Rhodospirillum rubrum ATCC 11170: one gene and its partners. The protein of the gene in region 2 interacts with the protein of the main gene of each other region in a pairwise test. Links are inferred from orthologs where the notes say so. Each region holds a gene or a part of one and is shown on either strand. Other genes may lie near its edges.

Region 1 (10,704 bases), 110 kb from region 2 along the record:
ACGGTCGTCTATGCCTTTCTGATCGCCATCGTCATCAGAACATTCGCCTACGAACCCTTTCGCATTCCCTCGGGGTCGATGATTCCGACCCTGCTGGTGGGCGATTATCTGTTCGTGTCGAAATTCTCCTATGGCTATTCGCGCTTTTCCTTCCCGATGGGGATCATTCCCTTTAGCGGGCGGGTGTTGGGCGATGTGCCCAAGCGCGGCGATGTCGTGGTCTTCAAGGAGCCCAACGATACCTCTGTCGATTTCATCAAGCGGGTGGTCGGACTGCCCGGTGATCGGATCCAGGTGATCGACGGCATCTTGAACGTCAACGGCGAGCCGGTGCGCCGCGAGCGGACCGAGGACTTTGTCCAGCGCGAAGCCGGCGGCAGCGTGCTGCGCCTGACCCAATATCAGGAAACCTTGCCCAACGGCGTGGTCCACCCCATTCTCGAGATCCATGGCGATACCTATTTTCTCGATAACACCCGCGAGTTCCGGGTGCCCGAGGGCCATTATTTCATGATGGGCGACAACCGCGACAGCAGCCAGGACAGCCGGGCGACGGTGGGCTTCGTGCCGGCCGAGAATCTGGTTGGACGGGCCGAGTTCGTGTTCTTCTCGCACGATGGATCGGCGGCGATCTGGCAGGTCTGGAAATGGCCCTTCGCCATTCGCTGGGACCGCTTCTTCCATTCGATCGATTAAGGACGCCTGCGTGGTGGGATGGTTTGTTTTGTTGACGGGACGGCGTAAGGCCTGTCCCGTCTTTTGTCGGTTTTTCCGGGTTTTGGAGGGTCCATGGCCCGCGACCTGAACGCTCTTCAGATCGCCCTGGATCATCGGTTCACCGACCCCGCCTTGTTGGCGCGCGCCCTGACCCACCGTTCGCGCGAGGGCAGGCCGAGCTACGAGCGCCTGGAGTTTCTGGGCGACCGGGTGTTGGGGCTGGTGGTCGCCGAGATGCTGTACGCCCGCTTCCCGACCGAGGACGAGGGCGCCTTGGCGCGCCGTCACGCCAGTCTGGTTCGCCAAGACACGGTGGCCCGTGTCGCCCAGAGCGTTGGCCTGGGCGAGTTGATGGAGCTGTCGCGGGGCGAAGAGGAATTGGGCGGGCAGTTCAATCCCTCGCTGCTCTGCGATGTCTGCGAAGCGGTGCTGGGCGCGCTCCATCTCGATGGCGGCTACGCCAAGGCCCAGCGCTTCGTCGAAGCGCGCTGGGCGCCCTTGATGGCCGAAGACCTGACCCCGCCCAAGGACGCCAAGACGGCCTTGCAGGAATGGGCCCAGGGACGGGGCCTGCCGCTGCCCACCTATGCGGTGGAAGGGCGGGACGGTCCGCCCCACAAGCCGATGTTCACGGTGAGCGTGACGGTCAAGGATAACGGCTCGGAAAGCGCCCTGGGGGCCTCCAAGCGGCTGGCCGAACAGGCCGCCGCCCAAAGGCTTCTTGATCGTCTGGCCTGATCAGGACCGACAGGGGTGTGAAAGCCGCGTTCGATGATCCCCATTGGACGCGGTTTGATTTAGATTGAACGGGAGACCGAGCGGTGATCGGCCCGCGGTCCGGGCGGATCGCCGTCTTCGGGGGCCATCGCGCTATCGCCGGGCCGCTAAAGCCTGAAAGGGATGGGCGAATCGCGCCGAACCCGCGCCAAGCCAAGAGAAAAAAAGACGACATGACCGATTTGGATTGCCCTTCCCCCGCCGACTCTGCTCCGCCGCGCTGCGGCTTCGTCGCCGTCATCGGCGCCCCCAACGCCGGCAAGAGCACTTTGGTGAACCGACTGGTCGGTTCCAAGGTGACCATCGTTTCGCCCAAGGTGCAGACGACGCGCTCGCGGGTGCGCGGCATCGCCATGGTTGGCGAAGCCCAGGTGGTGTTCGTCGATACCCCGGGAATCTTCCAGCCGCGCAAGCGCTTCGATCGCGCCATGGTCGCCGCCGCCTGGGAAGGCGCCCTGGAAGCCGATCTGGTGTTGCTGGTGATCGATGCCCATAAGGGCATCACGGCCGAGGTCGAAGAGATCCTGACCAAGCTGAAAGCCACCGGCCGCCGGGCCCTTCTGGCGCTCAACAAGGTCGATGCCCTGGAACGCTCGCGCCTGCTTGAAATGGCCTCGCGCCTGGATGCGGCTTTGCCCTTTGAAAAAGTCTTCATGATTTCGGCGCTGACCGGCAGCGGCTGCGACGACGTGTTGGCATGGTTGGCCGAGCGGGTGCCCGCCGGCCCGTGGATGTTCCCCGAGGACGAGGTCTCCGATCTGCCCCAGCGTTTGCTGGCCGCCGAGATCACCCGCGAAAAGGTCTTCTTGCAGTTGCACGAGGAACTGCCCTATGCCGCCGCGGTGGTGACCGAATCCTGGCGCGAGCGCGCCGATGGTTCGGTGCGCATCGACCAGACGGTGCTGGTGCAGCGCGAAAGCCAGCGGGCGATTTTCCTCGGCAAGGGCGGCGCGCGGATCAAGGCCCTGGGCAGGGCCGCCCGCGTGGAGCTTTCCGAGATTTTGGAACGCCCGGTGCATCTGTTCCTTCACGTCAAGGTCAACGACCGGCTGTGGGACGATCGCGACCAGTATTCCGAATGGGGACTTGATTTCGATGTCTGAGCGGGGCGCGCGGTGAGCGGCGGCCTTAATCCCCTGGGGCTGGTTTTGCTGACGGCCGGAGTGGCGCAGTTCCTGGTGCTGGGCGGCCGCGCCCAAAGCCGTCTGCCGCGCTGGCTGGTGGCGCTCCTGGTCTTTTGCGGCATCCTCTGCCTGATGGCCGGGGTGGCGGTGCTGCTGGTCTAGCTGGAAAAGGTCGCCGTCGGGTGATCGAATGGAGCGATCGGGGAATCGTGCTGGCCGCCCGGCCCCATGGCGAGGATGGGGTGATCGTCAGCCTGCTGAGCGCCGGCCATGGGCGCCATTCCGGCATCGTCCGCGGCGGACGCGGCAAGCGGCTGCGCGCCGCCCTTCAGCCGGGATCCCTGGTTCAGGCCACGTGGAAGGCCCGCCTGGAAGATCATCTGGGCAGCCTTGTCGTCGAGCTTCTGGCCGGGGTGGCCGGGGGATTGCTGGATGATCGCGACCGGCTGGCCGCCCTGGCGGCGGCCTGTGCCCTGGCCGAAACGGTCTTGCCCGAACGCGCCCCCCAGGCCGATGTCTATGACGCGACCCTGGCGCTGCTCGACGCCCTGGCCGAGGGCGGGGAGGGCACCCCCCTGGTCTGGGCGGGGGCCTTCGTGCGCTGGGAAATCGGGCTGCTCGCCGCTTTGGGCTTCGGGCTTGACCTGTCATGCTGCGCCGTGAGCGGGGAGTGCGGCGATCTCGCCTATGTCTCGCCGCGCAGCGGCCGGGCGGTCGGGCGGGAGGCGGGCGCGCCGTGGCAGGCGCGGCTGCTTGCCCTGCCGGCCTTTCTGCTGTCGCCCGCCGAGGTTCCGGCGAACGCCCAGGCGGTTGGTGACGGCCTGCGCCTTAGCGGCTATTTCCTGGAGGGGCATGTTCTGGCGCCCCAGGGGCGGGGATTGCCCGCCAGCCGGCAGAGGTTTGTCGAACGGTTGCGCCGGTGGTCAGCGGCGGACCGGTGATGTCTATGGTGCGTTGAGAAAGAGGATCCGATCCCGATGAGCAAAGGCCCCGTTCCCGAACCCCTGGAGATCCGCGAAACGCCGCTGAGCGAAGCGCTCTCCGAGCGGTATCTGGCCTATGCGCTGTCGACCATCGTGTCGCGGTCGCTGCCCGATGTCCGCGATGGGTTGAAGCCGGTTCATCGGCGGCTGCTTTATGCCATGCGCATGCTCAAGCTCGATCCCGGCTCGGGGTTCAAGAAATGCGCCCGCGTCGTGGGCGATGTGATCGGCAAGTATCACCCCCACGGCGACGCCGCCGTCTATGAGGCGATGGTTCGCCTTGCCCAGGAATTCGCCGTGCGGTATCCGCTGGTCGAAGGCCAGGGCAATTTCGGCAATATCGACGGCGATAACGCCGCCGCCATGCGCTATACGGAAGCCCGGCTGACCGCCGTCGCCAGCGCCCTGATGGAGGGGCTGGACGACGACGCCGTCGATTTCCGCCCGACCTATGATGGCGAGGATCACGAGCCGGTGGTGATGCCCGCCGCCTTCCCCAATCTTCTGGCCAATGGCTCCTCGGGCATCGCCGTCGGCATGGCGACCAATATCCCCCCCCATAACGTCGGCGAGTTGTGCGAGGCGCTGCTGCATCTGATCAAGGTGCCGGCCTGTCCGCCCGAAGCCCTGCTGAGCTTCGTCAAAGGCCCCGATTTTCCCACCGGCGGCGTGCTGGCCGAGCATCCCCAGGCCATCGCCGAGGCCTATCGCACCGGCCGCGGCGCCATGCGGCTGCGCGCGCGCTGGGAAAAGGAAAATCTGAGCCACGGCCTCTATCAGATTGTTATCACCGAGATTCCCTATCAGATTCAGAAGGCCAAGCTGGTCGAGCGCATCGCCGAGCTGATCAACGGCCGCAAGCTGCCGATCCTTGCCGATGTCCGCGATGAATCCGCCGATGACCTGCGTCTGGTGCTCGAACCGCGCAACCGCACCGTCGATGCCGAGACCCTGATGGAGCAGCTGTTCCGGCTGACCGATCTGGAGATCCGCTTCAATCTGAACATGAACGTGCTTGATGGCGACGGCGTGCCCAAGGTGCTGGGCTTGAAGGAGGCGCTGGTCGCCTTTCTTGATCACCGGCTGGTGGTGCTTGGCCGGCGCTCGCGCCATCGCCTGGGCAAGATCGAACACCGCCTGGAGGTGCTGGCCGGCACCTTGATCGCCTATCTCAACCTTGACGAGGTGATCCGCATCATCCGCGAGGAGGACGAACCCAAGCCGGCGCTGATGGCGGCCTTTGGCCTGAGCGATGTGCAAACCGAGGCCATCCTCAATATGCGGCTGCGCTCCTTGCGCCGGCTTGAGGAGATGGAGATCCGCCGCGAGCATGACGCGCTGTCGGCCGAGAAGGCCGGGCTGGAGGCCCTGCTCGCCGACGAGGGGCTGTGCTGGAAGGTGATCGCCAAGCAGATCCGCGAGACCCGCAAGACCTTTGGCGGCGATACCGCCCTGGGGCGGCGGCGCACCGAACTGGGCAGCGCGCCGACGGCGGTGATCGTGCCGATCGAGGCGCTGGTCGAGCGCGAGCCGATCACCGTCTTGCTGTCGGAGCGCGGCTGGCTGCGCGCCGTCAAGGGCCATCAGGAGCCGGGCGAGGAGAACAAGTTCAAAGAGGGCGACGCCCTGCTGCTGGCGCTCCACGCCCAGACCACCGACAAGCTGCTGATCCTCGACAGTACCGGACGCTTCTTTACCCTGCCCGCCGATAAGCTGGCGCGCGGTCGCGGCTTTGGCGAACCGGTGCGGCTGATGCTCGATCTGCCCAATGACGCCGATATCGTCAGCCTGCTGGTCCACGATCCGGCGCGCCGCCTGATCCTGGCGGCCAGCGGCGGCCGGGGTTTCGTCGTCGAGGAAAAGGACGTCCTGGCCCAGACCCGGGCCGGCAAGCAGGTGATGACCGTCGACGCCGGCGAGCGCGCCCTGCTGTGCCGCGAGGTGCGCGGCGACCATGTGGCGGTGATCGGCCAGAACCGTAAGCTGCTGGTCTTCCCCTTGACCCAGGTGCCGGTGCTGGCGCGCGGCAAGGGCGTCATCTTGCAGCGCTATAAGGATGGCGGCATCGCCGATATCAAGACCTTCGCCATCGCCGATGGCCTGACCTGGAAATCGGGCGAGCGGACGCGCACCGAAAGCGACCTGACCGCCTGGTTGGGCGACCGGGCCGGCCTGGGACGACTGCCGCCCCAGGGCTTCCCGCGCACCAACAGCTTCGGGCCATAAGGTGTTTAGGCGACTTGAATGTTCTGGTCCTGGCGGTGGAGGGTCACTTCGACCTCCATCGACAAGAAGGCGTTGCCCGGACCGGCGAAGCTGCCGGTGATCGGCACGGCTTGCGAGGGATCGCGGGTGACGGCCACCCGGATGAGGTTTTCGCCGCCGACCAGGGCGTTGGTCGGATCGAATTCCACCCAGCCGGCGCCGGGCAGATAGACCTGAAGCCACGCGTGGGTGGCGCCCGCGCCGACGGTGCCGCTGGCGTTCCGGCCGTCAAGGGCCGGATCATACAGATAGCCGCTGACGAAGCGGGCGGCCAACCCCAGCGAGCGCACCGCCTCCATCATCAGCAAGGCGAAGTCGCGACAACTGCCGCTGCCGCGCTCCAGGGTTTCCAGCGGCGTCTGGGTGCCTTCGGTATCGCGGGCGGCATAGCTGAACTCGGCCGAAATCGCCCGGTTCATCGCGCTCAGCATCTCCAGGGTGGCGGTTTCCCCCGGTTCGTCAAGGAAGCGCCGGGCCCAGGCGTCAAGCCGGTGGTCGGGATCGGGATAATGGCGCTCGTTGGTTCGCCCGAGATCGGCGACCAGATCGGCGTCATAGGTGAAGGGGAAGGTCTCGGCGTAAGCGGCGATCGGATAGGTTGGTTCGGACAGGCCGAAGTGGTCGAGCAGGATCTTGCTCTCGAAGCGCAGAAAATCGGTGCTGGCGCCTTGGAAGTCGGCGATGGTGATCGAATTGCCAAACACGTCGTGCATCCAGCGCACCTCGGCGACCGGGCTCAAGACCAGCGTGGCCTCGACGATATGCAGGTCGTGGCTATCGCGCGGGCGGAACATCATCTTGTGTTCGCCAAGCGTGACCGGCGCGCCGTAGCGGTAGGTGGTGACGTGGGTAAGGGCGATGCGCGTCATGATGGGGGCCATCCCTTTGGAAAACCGCTTCGGGACCGATCCAACGTCCGGGCCTGCCAGTCGATCCGCCCAACGCCCGGATGGCGGCGAATTAGCCCTTAATACTCGAACGGCAGTGACCGGGCGTTCCAGAAAGCCTGATCGGAGAGCTGGGCCCAGGTCAGGGCCTTGCGGCGGAAGGCGGTGTAATGGTCGTAGATCCGTCGGGTTTCCGGGGAATCCGCCGCCGCCGCCCGCACGACCCGACCCGCCGTCTTGCCCAGTTCCAGCAGAACCTGGGTGGGGAAGGCGCGCAGTTGCACCCCGTGATTGGTCACCAGGGTATGCAGGGCGTCGCCGTTGCGGGCGTTGTATTCGGCCAAGCTAAAGGCGTGTTCGGCGCCGCAGGCGGCCTCGATGATCGCCCGCTCCTGGTCGGACAAGCCGCGCCAGACCCCGAGATTGATGCCGACGGCCAGCGAGGTTCCGGGTTCGTGGAAGCCCGGATAGTAGTAGTAGCGGGCGACCTTTTGCAGATCGAGCGCCAGATCGCTCCACGGGCCGATCCATTCCGCCGCGTCGATGGCACCATCGCGGAGCGCGTCGTGGATCTGGCTGCCGGGCAGCGCTACGGGCACGGCGCCAACCTCTTTGAGGATGCGCGCGCCCAGGCCGGGAATGCGCATGCGCAGGCCCTTGAAATCCTCGACCCGTTTGATTTCCTTGTTGAACCATCCGCCCATCTGCACCCCGGTCGCCGAGGCGAGCATCGGCTTGATGCCGTAAGGGGCCGACAAGGCGTCCCACAGCGCCTGGGCTCCGCCATGGTGGATCCAGGCGCTGGTTTCGATCGCCGTCAGGCCGAAGGGAACGGCGCAAAAGAAGTTGAAGGCGCTGGAGCGGCTTTCCCAATAGGTTTCGGCGCCGTGGTAGAGATCGGCCGTGCCATTGGCCACGGCCTCGAAGGCCTCGAAGGCGGGAACCAGTTCGCCGGCGGCATAGACGGTGATCGACAAGCGCCCCCCACTCATCGTGCGAACCCGGGCGGCCAGCCGGCTGGCGCTTTCGCCCAGGCCGACATAATCCTTGGGCCAGGTCGTGACCATTGTCAGGGTTTTGGCGCCGTTGGCCAGGGCCGGGCGGGAAAGGCCGTCTAAGGATAGTCCTCCCGTCGCGGCGGCGGCGGAAGCCGAAAGGAACTCTCGTCGATCCATGAAACACTCTTTCGCTGCGCTGCCGGAAAAGGGGTATCGACAATCACCCAAGGATCAGCCGGCGCGCCCGAAGGATCAGCCCGGGCGGCCGCGTTCGTCAAAGGCGATCCAGCCGCGCCGACCGAAGACCTCAAGGGGCTGAAAGCGCTCTTTGTAGGCCATCTTCGAGCTTTCAGCGATCCAGTAGCCGAGATAAACGTGGTCGAGGTCGCGGCGCACGGTTTCGTCCACCATCCACAAGATCATCCAGGTGCCAAGACCCCGGCTTTGGGGCAGGGTGGTATTGAAGAACGAATAGACCGCCGACAGGCCGTCGCTGAGATGGTCGATCAGGCAGGCGGCGACCAATTCGCCCCCGGCCTCGCGGAATTCGGCGATCGAGGTCGAGATCGGGCTGTCTTCGACCATCGAGCGGTAATCGAAAAACCCCATCAGCGCCATATCGCTTTCGCCATGGCGGGCCTGCTGGTACTGCGAGAAAAGATGGAACTGCTCGACCGTGGCCCGGGCCGGCACGTATTCCGCCGTCACCCCGGCATTGGCGCGGACGATGCGGCGGAAGGATTTGTTTTTCACGAAGGCGCGGGCGCGGATGCGGACAGGGACGCAGGCCGTGCAGCCCGGGCAGACCGGGGCATAGGCGATGGTGTGGCTGCGCCGAAACCCGGCGCGCGACAGGCTTTCGTGAAGCCGTTCGGCTTCCGGGCCGGTCAGATCGGTCACCATCTTGCGTTCCAGATGCCCTTCCAAGTACGGGCAAGGCATCGGGGCGGTGGTGAAGAAGAAATGGGGCCGATTGATGGGTCCCTGGTCCATAGGGCACAACTCTTCTACAGCGCGGCGTGTTTCAACAACCGCCAGATCACGAGTCTACGCGTCCTTGTCCCCTGTGAAAAGAATATCCTCCGCCGACGTCCCTCGATCGAAAACCAGAGGGGAGCGGCCGGTGCGGTTGACAACCACGGTTCCGGCCAGAAAATCGTGGAGACAGCGGCGTTGGCGGTTGGTCAGGGCGACCAGGGTGATCACCCAGCCGGTTATGCTGCCCAGGGTATAAAAGGTGATGGCGTTGATCGCCGCCTGCCCCAGGCTGGGGCGACCGCCGCTGATCGAGCGCACCGAGAGATCCATCATGCGCTGGCCGAAGGTGGCCGACCACGGGCCGGCGATCAGCAGGCTGTGATAGGCGACGGGCACCAGGGCCAGGATGATGGCGACCAGCGGCGACAAGATCCCCAACGACAGCAGCGAGGCCAGCGACAAGACCAGCAGCACCGGCAGATAGAGCAGGGCGATGCACAGCACATCGATAAAGAAGGCGATGACGCGTTTGACCATCACGCCATCGGCATCGGCCGCGTCGGCGTCCAAGGGGGCGGGGGGCGGCCTCATCGCGGGGCCGCTCCGGGACCGCCGTCGGCGGGCGCCAGGATGCTGGGCGGCTTGGGGCCGCTCAGCGGGTCGGCGGGCGCCGCCCCGCCATTACCGCCGCCGGCCGCCCCTTCGGCATAGAGCGAGCGATCGCGCAGCAAGGTGATGGCGATCCGGCGGTTGCTGGGGGCCTTGGGGTCGTCGGCGAGCAGGGGTTCGGTTTCGGCCTTGCCGACCACCCGGTCGACGCGGTCCTCTTTCAGGCCATTGGCCAGCAACACGCGGCGGCTGGCCAGGGCGCGGTCGGCCGACAGCTCCCAATTGCCATAGCCCGAGGGGTCGCTATAGGGGGGGGCGTCGGTATGGCCCGAGATCGAGATCTTATTGGGAACGTCGGCCACCGCCTTGGCCACCAAAGCCAGCAGATCGCGGGTATGGGGCAGCAGGGCGCTTGAGCCGGTGGGGAACATCGACAGCCCCTCGCGGTCGATCAACTGGATGCGCAGACCCTCGGGCGTGTTGTCGATCAGCAAGCTGTTCGACAGCGCCTGGAGCGAGGGGACGGCCTGGATGGCCTGACGCAGCTCGGTGGCGGTCTTGTTGAATTCCTCTTGCTGGCGCTTTTCCTCGGCGGCGGCCAACTGCTTGTCGGTCGGTTCGACCCCAAGCTTGCCCAGCCCCTCCAGATCGCCCGCCGAGGCCCCCTTGCCTTCGCCCTTGCCGGCGTCGTCATCGCTGTCGCTGGCATCGACGCCCTCGTTGGCGTCGCTGAAATCCTGACCGCCGGCGCCGATGGTCGGCGGCGGCAGGGTCAACTGCACGGCCGGTGACGAGGAATTGGACTGGCTCGCCCCTTCGCCCAGCACCTGACCGCCAAGAACGCCGCCGGCGCCGCTTGGGCTTTGCGAGACCGCCGTCGGGGCGAAATAATTGGAGATGCCGACCAGTTGCTCCTCGGTGACCGAATTGAGCAACCAGAGCAGCAGGAAGAAGGCCATCATCGCCGTCACGAAGTCGGCATAGGCCAGCTTCCAGGCGCCGCCATGATGGGCGTGACCGCCCTTTTTGATCCGCTTGATGATGATCGGTTGGTCGGCCACCGGCGCCTCGTTTCTTGGGATCGCGGCCCGCTACGGTGTGTGGCGGGGGACTTAATCCGACAGGTTGGTTACGGTGTCTTCGACTTCGGCGAAGCTCGGCCGCACCGAGGGCGGCAGGGTCTTGCGGGCGAATTCGATGGAAACCTGCGGAGCATAGCCCTGCATATGGGCGAGAATGCCCGATTTCATGCAGTGCAGATATTGGGTCTGGTTGTTGAAGACCGCTTCGATCGCCCGGCCGAAGGGCGCGAAGAAGCCGTAGGACAGCAGAACACCCATGAAGGTGCCGACCAGGGCGGCGCCGA
Region 2 (10,730 bases):
CCTCGATCTGCTGGCCGATCTCGATCAATTCGCCATGGAGCTTGTCGCGCTCCAGGCCGGTCAGGCGATGCAGACGCAGATCAAGGATGGCGCGGGCCTGGATCTCCGACAGGCGATAAACCCCGTCGATCACCATCCGCCCCGGCTCGTCGATCAGTTTGATCAGCGGCTCGACATCCATGGCCGGCCAGTCGCGGGCCATCAGCCCTTCGCGGGCGGCCTGGGGATCGGGCGCCTCGCGGATCAGCTTGATCACCGGATCGAGATTGGCCACGGCGATGGCCAGACCGACCAGGGTGTGGGCCCGCTCGCGCGCCTTGCCCAGCTCGAAAATCGTACGGCGGCGGATCACCTCCTCGCGGAAGGTGATGAAGGCCTCGATGATCGGCCGCAAGGCCAGCAATTCGGGCTTGCCGCCATTGAGCGCCAGCATATTGACGCCGAAACTGGTCTGCAGCGGCGTGTAGCGGAACAGCTGGTTGAGCACGACCTCGGCCATGGCGTCGCGCTTGACCTCGATCACCACCCGCACGCCGCGACGATCGGACTCGTCGCGGATATCGGAGATGCCCTCAAGCTTCTTCTCGCGCACCAGCTCGGCGATCTTCTCCACCATCGAGGCCTTGTTGACCTGGTAGGGAACCTCGGTGACGATGATGGCCTGGCGGCCGCCCGAAATATCTTCGAAATGGGTGCGGCCGCGCATGATGACCGAGCCGCGCCCGGTCAGATGGGCGGCGCGCACGCCCGAGCGCCCGAGGATGGTGCCCCCCGTCGGGAAGTCCGGCCCGGGAACCAGTTCAAGCAGTTCCTCGGCGGTGACGGCGGGATTGTCGATCATGGCGCAACAGGCGTCGATCACCTCGCCCAGATTATGCGGCGGGATGTTGGTCGCCATGCCCACGGCGATGCCGCCCGCGCCGTTGACCAGCAGATTGGGGAAGCGCGCCGGCAGAACGATCGGCTCGCGGGTGGTTTCGTCGTAGTTGGGCTGGAAGTCGACGGTTTCCTTGTCGATATCGTCAAGCAGGCTGTGGGCGGCCTTGGCCATGCGGGCCTCGGTGTATCGCATGGCCGCGGCGCGGTCGCCGTCCATCGATCCGAAGTTGCCCTGGCCATCGATCAGCGGCAGGCGCATGGCGAAATTCTGCACCATGCGGACCATGGCGTCATAGATCGATTGGTCGCCGTGGGGGTGATATTTACCCATCACGTCACCGACGATGCGCGCCGATTTGCGATAGGGCTTGTTGAACTCGTAGCCGCTTTCCTTCATCGAATAGAGGATGCGCCGATGAACGGGCTTCAAGCCGTCGCGGACATCGGGAAGGGCGCGGCTGACGATCACGCTCATCGCGTAATCAAGATAGCTGCGCTTCATCTCGTCTTCGATGGAGACCGGCGAGATATCCAGGTCGATGGGTTTAGGCGTATTGGTGCTCAACGCTGAACGCTTCCATGAGGACCGGCCCTGACCCCGACCTTGGGGCGACCTGGGCGGGGCCGGAAATAGGGGGATGCCAGCGCCAGCCAGGGGCGGTCGGGCATCGGATAATCAGGCCGATCAGCCGGCTGCGAACGCAGCCGGCCGCGACCTTTTCGCGCTGCGGCACTCTACCAGAACACCCTGCCCCCGGCAATCGTCGAGTACCCGGCCCCATAAAGGGCAAGGCTTTGAAGAACCTTGTTTTTTCGAGAACAAGACCGGGCGTGGCCAAGGGAGAAGGCCTGGGGTGGAGCCGAGGAGCCTTAAAAGGGAATATCGTCGTCCATATCGACCGGGCCCCCGGCGGGCCCGCTCGCCGGCGCCGTATCCCAGCCCTGACGGCCGCCACCGGCCGCGCCGCCGCCATAACCGCCACCGGCGGCCGCCCCGGCGCCAGCGCCATAGCCGCCCCCGCCCTGGCCATAGCCGCCGCCCGCGCCAGCCCCGCCCTGGTAGTCGTCGCCGGCGCCGGGCTTGCCATCAAGCATGGTCATCTCGGCGCCCGGCCCCTGCAGCACGATCTCGGTGGTGTAGCGGTCCTGGCCCTGCTGGTCCTGCCATTTGCGGGTCTGCAGCGAGCCGCAGAGATAGACCTTCGAGCCCTTGCGCAAGTAGCGTTCGGCGATGTCGGCCAAAGGGCCGAAAACCGCCACCTGATGCCATTCGGTGCGTTCGCGGCGTTCGCCGCTCTGGCGGTCCTTCCAGGTTTCCGAGGTGGCGATGCGTAGGTTGGTGACCTTGCCGCCGTTTTGGAAGGTGCGGGTTTCGGGATCCTTGCCCAGATTGCCGATCAGAATGACCTTGTTGACCGAACCTGCCATGTGACCTTACCTCACCCGATTAACGCAAAAGAAAAGGCCGGAGCGCCAGAAGGCTCACCGGATCGAAGGCCCATTTAGCCCCATTCGCCGGTTTATTTCACCAGAAAAAAGTCAAAAACCCGGCGAGGGGGATGCCCCGCCGGGTCTTTGGCAACCAAACCAGAGAGCGGTTTAGTTCTTGAAGTAGTCGTAGTTGCCGCCCTTCCATTCGTACATGACGTAGCCCGGGGCCGACACGTCGCCCTGGGCGTCAAAGCCGATGGGGCCGAGAACGGTCGAGAACTGGCCGGACTTGAGCGCCTTGGCCACCTTGTCGACATCGGTCGACTTGGCCTTCTCCACGGCCTGGGCCCAGGCCTGGACGGCGCCGTAGGTGTAGAGGGTATAGCCTTCGGCGTTGTAACCGGCGTCGGTGAACGACTTCACCACGGCGGCGGCTTCCGGGTTCTTGCGCGGATCGGGCGAGAAGGTGAACAGCGTGCCGTCCCCGGCGGGACCGGCGATCGAGGCGAATTCCGAAGAGACCAGGGCGTCGCCGGAGACGATGCGGGCGTCAAGACCCTGCTCCTTGGCCTGGCGGATGATCAGCCCGGCCTCGGTGTGATAGCCACCAAGATAGATGATCTTTATGCCTTCGTTCTTCAGCTTGGTCACCAGGGCGGAATAGTCTTTTTCGCCGGCGGTGATCGCCTCGTACAGGGCCTCCTGCACGCCGGCCTTGTTGAGGGCCGATTTGGTCTCGTCGGCAAGGCCCTTACCATAGGCGGTCTTGTCGTGGATGATGGCGATCTTCTGGCCGGGGAAATGGGCCTTGAGGAAATCGCCGGCGGTCGGACCCTGCTGGTCGTCACGGCCGCAGGTGCGGAAGACGTTCTCGAAGCCCTGCTCGGTCAGCTTCGGATTGGTCGAAGCCGGAGAGATCTGCACGATGCCTTCTTCGTTGTAGACGGCCGAGGCCGGGATCGACGATCCCGAGCAGAAATGGCCGGCGACGAAGACCACCTTGTCGTTGACGAACTGGTTGGCGACGGCGACGGCCTGCTTGGGATCGCAGGCGTCATCGCCCTTCTTCAGCACCAGCTTCTCGCCAAGCACACCGCCCTTGGCGTTGATGTCCTTGACCGCCTGTTCGGCGCCCTTGGCAAGCTGCTCGCCGAAGGAGGCGTACTGACCCGTCATCGGCCCGGCGACACCCACGGTGATATCCGCCTGGGCGCTTCCCACGCCCATCGCGAACGCGGCGGTCGCCGCCAAAAGCCCGGTCTGGAACTTATTCATTTGAACCACTCTCCCTTCTCAGAAGTGGACGCATCGAGATCTTGGGGAAAAGCGGACCCACCCGGCCCGATCCCCAATCCGGGTATCCTTGCGATACCCGTTATGCCCCGGATCCCCCCCGCGCCCCTTGAGGACGCGCGGGAAAGCAGATCCGGGAGTCACCCGCGGTAGGGCGCGCTTTCCCAGGGCGCCCTAAGGCCTGGGGCTCCCGAACGGGATCCCCGGTAGGAGAATTCGCCCCCTTCATCGCCCGCATTACGGGAACCCCGCGTCGCGAGAAAGGAAACGGGCGTCTTCGGGCCCGCAGAAGAACCGCTGTCAGCCTAGGCTTTGTCCCGCCAGCTCAACAAACCGGTCCGTTCATACAGCCAGGGGTACTGGCTGATCATCTTGCGGACCAGGGTCATGCGATAGGCCAGGAAGCTGATCGCAGTCAAAAGGGTCGTCCCAATAAGGAAACCCGTCAAGGAAAGAAGATGGCCGTCGAACAACGCGAAGACGAAAAAGCGGTTGGCCATGCTGAGCAGAATACCGTAGGGCAACAGATGCCAGGATGGCTTCCAGGTTCCGCCCAGGGCCTGTCCGGTCATATAGGCGATCCAGCCGACCATGATCAGCGTGAACAGCAAGAAGACCTGCAGCGAGGAGCCAAGCAGGGTTTCCATCAGTGGCCTCCTTCCAGATAGGCGGCGCGGATCTCGGGATTGGCCAGCAGTTCCGCCCCGCTGCCGCTCAACGCCACCTGACCGGTCAGCAGGACATAGGCGCGGTGGGCAAGCTTCAGCGCATGGAAGGCGTTCTGCTCGACCAGGAAAATGGTCATGCCCTCGCGCTCGTTGACCTCCTTGATCGCGGCGAAGATCTGGCGCACGACCAAAGGCGCCAGCCCCAGCGAGGGTTCGTCAAGCAACAGCAGGCGCGGCCGGCTCATCAGCGCCCGGCCGATGGCCAGCATCTGCTGCTCGCCGCCCGACAGCGTGCCGCCGCGCTGGTCGCGCCGTTCCTTGAGCCGGGGGAACAGGTCATAGACCTTGCGGATATCCTCGTCGAAATGCTTGGGGTCGGCGGTCAGGGCGCCCATCTGCAGGTTTTCGAAGACCGACATCCGCCCGAAGATCCGCCGCCCTTCCGGCGAATGGGCGATGCCCAAGCGCACGATCTGGTCGGTGGGCATCGCCGTGATGTCGCGGCCTTCGAAGATCACCCGGCCCTGGCGGGCGCGCGGATCGCCGCAGACGGTCATCAGCAAGGTGGTCTTACCCGCGCCGTTCGAGCCGATCAGGGTGACGATCTCGCCGCGATTGACGACGACATCGACGCCCTTCAGGGCTTCGATCTTGCCGTAATAGGTGTGTACGCCTTCGATGCTTAGAATCGGTTCAGCCATCGGTCCGGCTCCCCTTCCCCTTGTCCGGTCCCAGGATATGGCCCAGATCGGCCGCCACTTCGGGCGGCAGATCCTCGTCCTCCTCCTCGCCCAGATAGGCCTTGATCACCGCCGGATCCTCGCGCACCGACTTCGGATCGCCATCGGCGATCTTGCGGCCGTGGTCGAGCACGACGATGTGGTCGGAGATGCCCATGACCACGCTCATGTCGTGTTCGATCAGCAAAAGCCCGATGCCGTGTTCGTCGCGGATCGCCCGCAGAAGGTCGTTGAGATCAAGGGATTCACGGGGATTAAGGCCGGCGGCGGGTTCGTCAAGGCAGAGAACCACCGGTTCTGTGCACATCGCCCGGGCGATTTCCAGGCGGCGCTGGTCGCCATAGGGCAGGTTCTGGGCGTCCCAATCGGCCCGCGCCGTCAGCCCGACCCGATCAAGCCAATAGGCCGCCCGCTCGATGGCGATGCGCTCGGCCCGGCGATAGACCGGCAGATTGAGCAGCCCGGCCAGCGAGAACTTCGACGCCGACATCAGGGCGTTATGCTGGGCGACGATCAGGTTTTCCAGAACCGACATCTGGCCAAACAACCGGATATTCTGGAAGGTGCGCCCGACATGGGCCTGTTGGGCGACGCGGAAGCCCTCCATCCGTTCCAGATAGAACGTCCGCTGCTTTTGCGGATGATGCAGGGTCAGGCGGCCGACCGTCGGCTTGTAAAAACCGGTCAGGCAATTGAACACGGTGGTCTTGCCCGCGCCGTTCGGCCCGATGATCGAGGTGATTTCCCGGTTATGGGCGACGAAGGACAGATCGTCGATCGCCACCAGCCCGCCAAAGCGCATGGTCAGATGGTCGACTTCAAGCAGAACACTGCGATCGGTCGTCGCCGGCAGGGCGGTCGAGCCCTCGACCCCCGGAATCATGGTGGCGATGCTCATGCCTTGCCCCCCTGCTTGGCAAGCCTGTGCTTGATCTTCTCAAAGAGGATGGTCGGATCGCGGTACGACAGCAGGCCGCGCGGCCGCCAAACCATCACCGCGACCATCGCCGCGCCGAAGAAGAACATGCGGAACTGATCGAACTCGCGGAACACCTCGGGCAACACCACCAGGAAGAAGGCGGCGATGACCACGCCGATCTGGCTTCCCATGCCGCCGAGAACGACGATCGCCAGGATCACCGCGCTTTCCATGAAGGTGAAGCTTTCCGGGCTGATGAAGCCCTGGCGGGTAGCGAAGAACGATCCGGCGAAACCGCCGAACATGGCGCCGAGGGCGAAGGCCGACAGCTTGACGTTGGTCGGGTTGATGCCCAGCGAACGGCAGGCGATCTCGTCTTCGCGCAGGGCTTCCCAGGCCCGGCCGACCGGCAGCCGGCGGATGCGCCCGGTGAAGATGTTGGTCAGAACCGCCAGGGCCAGGATCAGATAGAACAGGAAGATCACCCGGTGGTCGGGCGAATAGGAGATGCCGAAGAACTGGTGGAAGGTCTCGCCGCCCTCGGGCGCGGTCCGGGCGAAATCCAGGCCGAAGAAGCTGGGACGCTCGATGCCGCTGATGCCGTCGGGACCGTTGGTCACCGCGTACCAATTCAGCAAGACGACGCGGATGATCTCGCCAAAGCCCAAGGTGACGATGGCCAGATAATCGCCGCGCAACCGCAAGACCGGGAAGCCGAGGACGACGCCGAAGAAGGCGGCGAAAACGCCGGCCAGCGGCAGGCAGACCCAGAACGACCAGCCGAAGGTCTGCGACAGCAGGGCGTAGGAATAGGCGCCGACCGCATAGAAGGCGACATAGCCGAGATCGAGAAGCCCGGCCAGACCGACAACGATATTCAGCCCCCAGCCCAGCATGATGTAGATCATCCAGGTGGTGGCGACATCGACATAATAGCGATTGCTAAACGGCGTGATCGGAAAAACGATGGCCAGAACCAGGGCGGCCAGACCGATGAAGGCCATGTTGCGGCGGAAGAAGCCGCCAACGGGCATGACCACGCTCTTGAGCAGGGCGTCGTGCAGGCGGTTGGACGGATTGTCGCGCCAGATGACCAGGGCGATGCGGCCGATAAACACCGTCAGCACCGACCAGCCCCAGGTCTCCCAGCGCTGCTCGATGAACAGCCCGGCGCCCGAGCTGGTGGCGTGAAGGGCGATGAAGGGCAGGAACAAGACCGCGGCCAGGGCGGCGGTGATCAGGGATTCCTTGATCAGCTTGGGAACGTTCACCCAGCCGATCTGCAACCCGCCGGCGCCAGCGCCGGCTTTGGCGTTGAGGGGAGCTTGCGCCATCACACCTTCTCCACTTCGGGTTTGCCAAGGAAGCCGGTGGGTTTGAAGATGAGCACCAGAACCAGAATGCCAAAGGTAGCCACATCTTTGTATTCAATGGTGAAATAGGCCGACCAGAAGGCCTCGATCAGGCCGATCAGCAAGCCGCCCAGCATGGCCCCGGGCAGCGATCCGATCCCCCCCAGCACCGCCGCGGTGAAGGCCTTCATGCCGGCCAGGAAGCCGATATAGAAGTCGATCACGCCGTAATAAAGCGTGGTGATCAAGCCGGCGACGGCGGCCAAAAGGGCGCCGATGACGAAGGTCAGCGAAATGGTGCGGTCGACGTTGACGCCGATCAGCGAGGCCATCTTGCGGTCCTGCTCGCAGGCTCTTTGCTGGCGGCCCATCGAGGTCTGGGTGATCACATAGGTGAAGCCCATCATCAGACCGATGGTCAAAATCCAGATGAAGATCTGCAAGTAGCTGATTTGAACGGCGAACCCGCCCTGATTGAACACCTCGAACCCGCCGCGGATCACCGGTTGGATCGGCTTGACGCGGGCGCCCTGGGTGATCTGGACATAATTCTGCAGGGCGATGGACATGCCGATCGCCGAAATCAGCGGCGCGAGGCGGAAGGATCCGCGCAAGGGCCGGTAGGCCAGGCGCTCCACCGTCCAGCCATAGGCGGCGGTGAAGACCATCGAGACCACGAGGATCAGCAGCAGGGCCAAGGGAACGCTGGCGAACTCCGGCCCCCCCAGCAACACAAAGCAGATCACCGTGAGGAAGGCACCGATCATGTAGATTTCGCCATGGGCGAAGTTGATCATGCCGATAATGCCGTACACCATTGTATAGCCAATGGCGATCAGGCCGTAGATCGCTCCGAGCGTAAGCCCGTTGATCAATTGCTGTAGAAAGTAAGCCACCCTACCCCCTTTTTTAGCGCCCCCCAAACTCCCTGGCGCTTTTTCATCGGTTTCGTGTGGGTTGATAGTTCCGGGACGGGCGCCTCTCTCAGGCGACTACGGCCAAGGTCGGCCGGTCCCGGTCCCGCACTGCTGATCATGCTTGTTACAATAGGTCCATCCCTTTGCGCAATTCTTAGAATTCCCGAAGTTTTGTTTGCAACCGGCGACCATAAAAAAGGCAATCCGCCTTCTTGATGGGCAGCCTATCGAGAAATGACCTATTACACATTTTAGGCGAAATTTCGTTTCGAATAATAGGGCGAAAATGGCGCAAAATTACAGGTGTTTGCGGGAGGTGCAAACCGCCTAGTCAGACGTTAAGTATCAGCCGATGGTTTATTCATTCCATATTCTTCGAAGGCAGCCATGAGCACCCAGGAAATCCGCGTGCGCGGTGCGCGCGAACACAACCTTCGCAATGTCGATGTGACCTTGCCCCGCGACAAACTGGTCGTGATCACCGGGCTGTCGGGTTCGGGGAAATCGAGTCTCGCTTTTGACACGATCTATGCCGAAGGCCAGCGGCGCTATGTGGAATCCCTGTCGGCCTATGCCCGCCAGTTCCTGGAGATGATGCAAAAGTCCGATGTGGATTCGATCGAGGGGCTGTCGCCAGCGATTTCCATCGAGCAGAAGACCACCTCGCGCAATCCGCGCTCGACCGTCGGCACCGTGACCGAGATCCACGACTACATGCGCCTGCTGTGGGCGCGCATCGGCGTTCCCCATTCCCCGGCCACCGGCCTGCCGATCGAAAGCCAGACGGTCAGCCAGATGGTCGATCGCACCCTGGCCCTGCCCGAAGGCACCCGGCTTTATCTGCTGGCCCCGGTGGCGCGCGGCCGCAAGGGCGAGTTCAAGAAGGAACTGGCCGAGCTGCAGAAAAAGGGCTTCAGCCGGGTCAAGGTCGATGGCACGATCTATGAGATCCCCGAGGTGCCCGCCCTCAACAAAAAGATCAAGCACGATATCGAGGTGGTGGTCGACCGTCTGGTGGTCCGCGCCGATATCGCCAGCCGGCTGGCCGATTCCTTTGAAACCGCCCTTGAGCTCTCCGATGGACTGGTCTTCGCCGAAGACGCGGTCTCGGGCGAGCGCCACACCTTTTCCGCCCGCTTCGCCTGCCCGGTCAGCGGCTTCACCATCGACGAGATCGAACCCCGGCTGTTCTCGTTCAACAATCCCTTCGGCGCCTGTCCGACCTGTGACGGCCTGGGGGTGACGCTGTATTTCGACCCCGAGCTGGTGGTGCCCGATCCCAGCCGCACCCTCAATCGCGGCGCCGTCGCCCCGTGGTCGGGACAAACCCCGCCCTCGCCCTATTACGCCCAGGCGCTGGCGAGCATCGCCGCCCATTTCGGCGCCGATATGGACACGCCGTGGAAGGATCTGCCCGAGGAGATGCGCCGGATCATCCTTGAAGGCTCGGGCAAGGAGATCATCCCGCTCAGCTTCGATGACGGCACGCGCAGCTATCGCACCCAGAAGCCCTTCGAAGGCGTCATCCCCAATATCGCCCGGCGCTGGCGCGAGACCGAAAGCAACTGGATCCGCGACGAATTATCGCGCTACCAGGGTTCGGCCCCCTGCCCGGCCTGCGGCGGCTATCGCCTGAAGCCCCAGGCCCTGGCGGTCAAGATCAACGGCCGCCATATCGGCGAGGCCTCCGAGGTTTCGATCGCCGAGGCCCGGGCCTGGTTCGCCGGGCTCGAGGCCAAACTCAGCCCCAAGCACCGCGAGATCGCCGACCGCATCTTGCGCGAGATCAACGAGCGCCTGGGCTTTCTCGGCAATGTCGGCCTTGATTATCTCAGCTTGTCGCGCAATTCGGGCACACTCTCGGGCGGCGAAAGCCAGCGCATCCGCTTGGCCAGCCAGATCGGTTCGGGGTTGACCGGGGTTCTTTATGTGCTCGACGAGCCGTCGATCGGCCTGCACCAGCGCGATAACGACCGCCTGCTGATCACGCTCAAGCGCCTGCGCGACATCGGCAATACGGTGATCGTCGTCGAGCACGACGAGGACGCCATTCGCAACGCCGATTATCTGGTCGACATGGGGCCCGGGGCGGGCGTCCACGGCGGCACCATCGTCGCCCAGGGCACGCCCGAACAGGTGATGGCCAATCCCGCCAGCCTGACCGGCCAGTATCTGACCGGCAAGCGCAGCGTGCCGGTGCCCACGGTTCGCCGCCAGGGCAATGGCAAAGTCCTGACCCTGCGCGGGGCGCGGGCCAATAATCTGCAAAACGTCGATGTGTCCATTCCGCTTGGCACCTTCACCTGCATCACCGGCGTCTCGGGCGGCGGCAAATCGACCCTGGTTTTGGAAACCCTTTACAAGGCGTTGGCCCGTCAGCTTCACGGGGCGCGCGATCTGCCCGGCGAGCATGACGCCATCGAAGGCGCCGAGCAGATCGACAAGATCGTCGATATCGACCAATCGCCGATCGGCCGCACGCCGCGCTCCAACCCCGCCACCTATACGGGCGCCTTCACCCCCATCCGCGA
Region 3 (4,759 bases), 590 kb from region 2 along the record:
TTCAACGAGCGAAGGTCCGCGGACACCTGATCGAGTGCCCCACGATCTTCCGCCAGCTCATAGAGTGCCGTCGCGTAGCGCTCGGCAACTCCCGTTACTCCTGCCTTATGGGATGACACGTGCGATAGCCCCAAGTATAGCGGTCGAACGAATCACGCCGCAGCGGCGCAAGTCATTGAATAGACGAGATCACGCGCCCCTGAAAAGGGACGCCTCTCATCCCGGCGCGGGGGCTACTTAGCACAGACCACCCTTGCATGCAACAAGCGCTGGTCGCGCCGGCAAGCCCCGAAAACCGTGTCTTTCCCCGACGTTCCCCCACCCGTCCCCCGGGAGGTTTGGTCCATGTCAAGACGGCGCGGACTATAGAAAGGAAATGGGGTCCACGTCCACCTGAACCTTCACCCCGGGCGGAATCGATACGAGCGATAGCCAGTGGCGCACCACCGGTTGCACCTTTACCCCCCGCGCCGCCTTGAGCAACAGCCTGTGTCGGTGGCGTCCACGCAACATTGCAAGCGGCGCGGGTACGGGCCCCAGCACATCAAGGCCAGGCCCCATCGGCGCCGCCCGCCCAAGGGCCGCGGCCACGGCCTGGACCCGGGCAGAGTCCTCGCCCGAGATCACCAGGGCGACCAGCCGGCCGAAGGGGGGCATCGCCAGGGCCTGACGCTCGGCCGCCTCGACCTCGAGAAACAGCGCCGGATCGCCCGAGGCCAGGGCCTCCATCACCGGATGGCCGGGATCGACGGTCTGGATCAGCACCCGCCCCGGCCGCTCGGCCCGCCCGGCCCGGCCCGCGACCTGATGGAGCAGCTGGTGGGTTCGTTCCGAAGCCCGCAGATCGCCGCCGGTTAGCCCCAAATCGCCATCGACGACGCCGACCAGGGTGATCAGCGGAAAGTGGTGGCCCTTGGCCATGATCTGGGTGCCGATGATCAGATCGATGTCGTGATTGGCGATTCGTGTCGCCAGGGCGGCGGCCTCTTTCGGTCCGGTCACCGTATCGCTGGCGGCAACATCCATGCGCGCCTTAGGAAAGCGATGGGCGGCCTCTTCGGCCAATCGCTCGACGCCCGGGCCGCAAGGCGCCAGGGAATCGGCCACCCCACAGGCCGGACAGGTCTCGGGGATCGGCTGCTGATAGCCGCAATGGTGACAGCGCAGGCGCCCATCGCGGCGGTGTTCAACCAGCCAAGCGGTGCAGCGCGGGCATTTCAGCCGATGACCGCAGCTCCGACACAGGGTCAGCGGCGCATAGCCCCGGCGATTGAGAAACAGCAGAACCTGCTCGCCCGCCGCCAGGGTTTCCTCGACGGCGGTGATCAGCGGCGGGCTCAGCCAGCCCAAGCGGGCCGGGCGGGCCATGGGCGAAGGAGAGGCCGTAGGCGAAGGGGAGGCCGTAGGCGAAGGGGGGGGCGCTTTTTGCTCCTCGGCCTCGTCGTTCGCCCCGCCGGGCGCGGCCAGACCCTCGGACCCGCCGGGTCCGGCAAAATCCGTGGGCAGCCATTTTTGCGGCGGGGCGCGGCGCAGATCGAGCAGGGTGATCTCGGGCATTTCCGCTCCGCCGTGGCGACGGGGCAGCACCAGATGCCGATAGCGGCCCTGGCGGGCGTTCTCGATGGTTTCCAGCGACGGCGTGGCCGAGGCGAGCACGGCGGGAAAGCCGCCGAGGCGGGCGCGGACCACGGCCATGTCGCGGGCGTTATACGGCACGCCCTCCTCTTGTTTGAAGGCGCTGTCGTGTTCTTCATCGACGATGATCAAGCCCAGATCGGGATAGGGCAGAAACAGCGCCGATCGCGCCCCCACCACCACCGGCGCCCGCCCCAGGGCCACCGCCCGCCAAGCCCGCCGCCGCGCCGCCGCGCCCATTTGCGAATGCCATTGCACCGGCGCGGCGCCGAAGCGGTCGGCGAAGCGCCGCGGCCATTGGGCGGCCAGGGCGATTTCGGGCAACAGCACCAGAGCCTGCCGCCCGCGGCGCAGGGTTTCGGCGATCGCCTCGAAATAGACCTCGGTCTTGCCCGAGCCGGTGACCCCTTCCAGCAACAGACCGGAAAATCCCTGGTCAAGCGCCGTGCGCAGGCCGTCCGCCGCCGCCTGTTGATCGGCCGACAGCAGCGGTCCGGGCCGGTCGGCATCGGGGGCTTGCGGCGACCATTCATTCGAACGGGTCACCGCCTCGAGCAGCCCGGCCTTGGCCATCGCCGCCACCACCGCCGGCCCCACGGCCGCTTCCCGCGCCAGATCGGCGCCGGCGAAGGGCAGACCGGGATGGTCGTCAAGAACCGCCAGAACCCTTTGGCGGCCGGGGCTCAGCCGCGCCCCCCCCGGAAGCGGCCCCTGCCCCTCCGCCCGCTGACCCGCCGCCCGCTGACCCGCCGAAGGACGGCGCCAGCCAAGGGCCGGCGGCGGCGCTTCCAGGGCGGCGGGCACGCTGAGCGCCATGCGCAACACCGCCCCGGGCGGCTGCACCGTATAAGCCGCAACCCAGTCGATAAAAGCGCGCAAAGGCGCGGGCAGGGGCGGACACTCGGGAAAGCCGATCAGCGGCTTCAGGCGTTCGGGCGGGGTTTCGCCCGCCCCCGCCCCCCAAACCACGCCGATTTCCTCCCGTCGCCCCAGCGGCACCCGCACCAGGGTACCGACGGCGGGCCGGGCCATGCCGGCGGGCACCTTATAGTCATAGGCCCCGGCCAAAGGCAGCGGCAGCAACACGGCGACGACGGGCTCGGCGTGGGCGTCTTCGGGGAAAAGCTCCCGGGAACCGGGGGGCAAAGCCGGGAGACCGGCCATCGGCGAACCTCCGCGCCATCGGGGGGCGATACCCTGATGCGGCGCTTTAAAAGGGGAGGACCAGGGGCTATACCCCCGGGGGGAGCAAGCACCCGTTCCGTAATCCTACGGGCCATCGGCCCGGGGGGCGGTATGCTCCGAATCCGACCCGCGCCCCCGAAGAAGGCAAGAACTTTCTCTCCTCCTTTCGCCCCGCGTCGGCGAAAGGCTTTCCTTGACGATTGGGCAAAGTCGGGTCAGACCATCTTTCAGGCACCCCTTATGGGAGGGCAAGACGTGGGCGACGCCAGGGACAAAGCGAAGGATCTGAGGTCCTCGGCCGAACTCGATGAGGCTTCGGTATTGGGATACCTATTGAAGAATCCGGATTTCCTGATGGATCATCCGGAGGTTCTGATGATGGCGACTCCCCCTCGCCGCTTCGAAAAGGCTGACGACAAGGTTATCGACATCCAGCACGTGATGCTGCGGCGGCTGCAGACCGAGATGGCCGATCTGCAAGACTGCGCCGAGCAGCTGATCATCACCACGCGCTCGAACATGGCGACTCAGAAGGGCACCTTGCAAGCGGCCCTGGCCTTGCTTGATTGCGAGGGCCTGGGGCCTTTGGTGCGCACGGTGGCCGAAGATCTGCCGATGCTGCTCGATGTCGACATCTGCGCCCTGCGGCTTGAACGCCACGTTCTGCCGCCCCCGGGCATGCCGGTCGAGGACAACGACGACGGCCTGGACCTGACCACCCTGCCCGCCGGCTTCGTCGACGACCTGTTTGGCCCGGAAGCCCATGCGGTGCTGCGCCCCGCGGTCGATGCCGAAGACAGCATCTATGGCGATATCTCGGGCATCGTCCGCTCCGACGCCCTGGTGCGGGTCGAGCCGGGCGATGGCCTGCCGCCGGGGATCCTGGCCCTTGGCACCCGGGTGGAAGGCACCTTCGAGCCCGAGATGGCGATGGATCTTCTGGTTTTCCTGGCCAAGGTCGCCGAAGCCTGCGTGCGACGATGGGCCCCCGACACCCTGTGAGCATGGATCGTCCGGATTTACCAGCCGACCCCGCCCCGCACCCCGACGAGGCCGGCGTGGTGCCGGGGCTGTTCCTGCCCTGCGCTAGCGATCTGCGGCCGTCGCTGGTCGCTTGGCTCGGCTGGCTTCAGGGGGAGCGCCGCGCCAGCCGCCATACCCTGGACGCCTATGGCCGCGATCTGGCGGCCTTTCTGACCTTCTTGCGCGATTACCGGGGCGAGGAGCCGGGTCTGGCCACCCTGGCCTCGCTTGGTCCGGCCGATTTCCGCGCCTATATGGCCGCCCGGCTGACCCAGGGGCTGTCGCGGCCCTCGATGGCCCGCGCCCTGTCGACTTTACGCAATCTCTTCCGCTGGCTCGACCGCGAGGGCGTTTTGCGCAATGGCGCCATCGCCACCATCCGCTCACCGCGCCAACCCCAGGCCGTCCCCAAGGCGCTGAGCGAAAGCGAAGCCCTGGACGCCCTGTCGGTGGCCTCGGACCTGCAAGACGACCCCTGGCTGGCCAAACGCGATCTCGCGCTGTTCACCTTGCTCTATGGCTGCGGCTTGCGGCTGGGCGAGGCGCTCGATCTTGATCGCGGCGACCTGCCGAGCGGCGAGGTGATGCGGATCACCGGCAAGGGCCGCAAGGAGCGTCTGGTGCCGCTGCTGCCGGTGGTGGTCGAGGCGCTGGCCGATTATCTGGCGGCCTGTCCCTTCGCCGGGGGCCCCGATGATCCGCTGTTCCTGGGCAGTCGCGGCAAGCGGCTTAATCCCGGGGTGGTGCAGCGCCAGATGCGGCGGCTGCGCGGCTTCCTCGGGCTTCCCGAAACCGCCACCCCCCATGCCTTGCGCCACAGCTTCGCCACCCATCTGCTGGCCCAGGGCGGCGATTTGCGGACCATCCAGGAACTGCTCGGCCACGCCTCGCTCTCGACCACCCAGCGCTACACCAA

Evidence for each region.
Region 1: the proteins of ssb (region 2) and recO interact in binary tests that used the Escherichia coli proteins (3 or more experiments, as listed by UniProt). The link is inferred for Rhodospirillum rubrum ATCC 11170 from one-to-one orthologs.
Region 3: the proteins of ssb (region 2) and RRU_RS06390 interact in binary tests that used the Escherichia coli proteins (3 or more experiments, as listed by UniProt). The link is inferred for Rhodospirillum rubrum ATCC 11170 from one-to-one orthologs.

Annotation. Positions count from the first base shown.
Region 1 is NC_007643.1:2,141,683-2,152,386, reverse strand. What follows is about bases 1,784-4,679. They hold recO (DNA repair protein RecO), read left to right. Parts: upstream 1,784-2,800; coding sequence 2,801-3,559; downstream 3,560-4,679. Other genes in these bases: parC (DNA topoisomerase IV subunit A), read left to right, coding at 3,596-4,679; RRU_RS19865 (hypothetical protein), read left to right, coding at 2,610-2,780; era (GTPase Era), read left to right, coding at 1,784-2,597. Outside these bases: lepB (signal peptidase I), read left to right, coding at 1-696; rnc (ribonuclease III), read left to right, coding at 790-1,455; more of era, read left to right, coding at 1,668-1,783; more of parC, read left to right, coding at 4,680-5,827; RRU_RS09590 (transglutaminase family protein), read right to left, coding at 5,833-6,735; RRU_RS09585 (TRAP transporter substrate-binding protein), read right to left, coding at 6,834-7,928; RRU_RS09580 (arginyltransferase), read right to left, coding at 8,004-8,744; RRU_RS09575 (RDD family protein), read right to left, coding at 8,799-9,320; RRU_RS09570 (flagellar motor protein MotB), read right to left, coding at 9,317-10,399; flagellar motor stator protein MotA, read right to left, coding at 10,451-10,704. UniProt on the Escherichia coli protein: Involved in DNA repair and RecF pathway recombination.
Region 2 is NC_007643.1:2,035,745-2,046,474, forward strand. Bases 529-3,450 are described here. They hold ssb (single-stranded DNA-binding protein), read right to left. Parts: upstream 2,308-3,450; coding sequence 1,750-2,307; downstream 529-1,749. Other genes in these bases: gyrA (DNA gyrase subunit A), read right to left, coding at 529-1,444; RRU_RS09070 (branched-chain amino acid ABC transporter substrate-binding protein), read right to left, coding at 2,479-3,450. Outside these bases: more of gyrA, read right to left, coding at 1-528; more of RRU_RS09070, read right to left, coding at 3,451-3,585; RRU_RS09075 (DUF6867 family protein), read right to left, coding at 3,909-4,250; RRU_RS09080 (ABC transporter ATP-binding protein), read right to left, coding at 4,250-4,960; RRU_RS09085 (ABC transporter ATP-binding protein), read right to left, coding at 4,965-5,909; high-affinity branched-chain amino acid ABC transporter permease LivM, read right to left, coding at 5,906-7,264; RRU_RS09095 (ABC transporter permease subunit), read right to left, coding at 7,264-8,178; excinuclease ABC subunit UvrA, read left to right, coding at 8,587-10,730. UniProt on the Escherichia coli protein: Plays an important role in DNA replication, recombination and repair. Binds to ssDNA and to an array of partner proteins to recruit them to their sites of action during DNA metabolism. Acts as a sliding platform that migrates on DNA via reptation.
Region 3 is NC_007643.1:1,440,001-1,444,759, reverse strand. Bases 82-3,108 are described here. They hold RRU_RS06390 (primosomal protein N'), read right to left. Parts: upstream 2,800-3,108; coding sequence 364-2,799; downstream 82-363. Other genes in these bases: RRU_RS06395 (F0F1 ATP synthase subunit delta), read right to left, coding at 82-119. Also shown: more of RRU_RS06395, read right to left, coding at 1-81; RRU_RS06385 (DUF484 family protein), read left to right, coding at 3,175-3,822; RRU_RS06380 (tyrosine recombinase XerC), read left to right, coding at 3,825-4,759.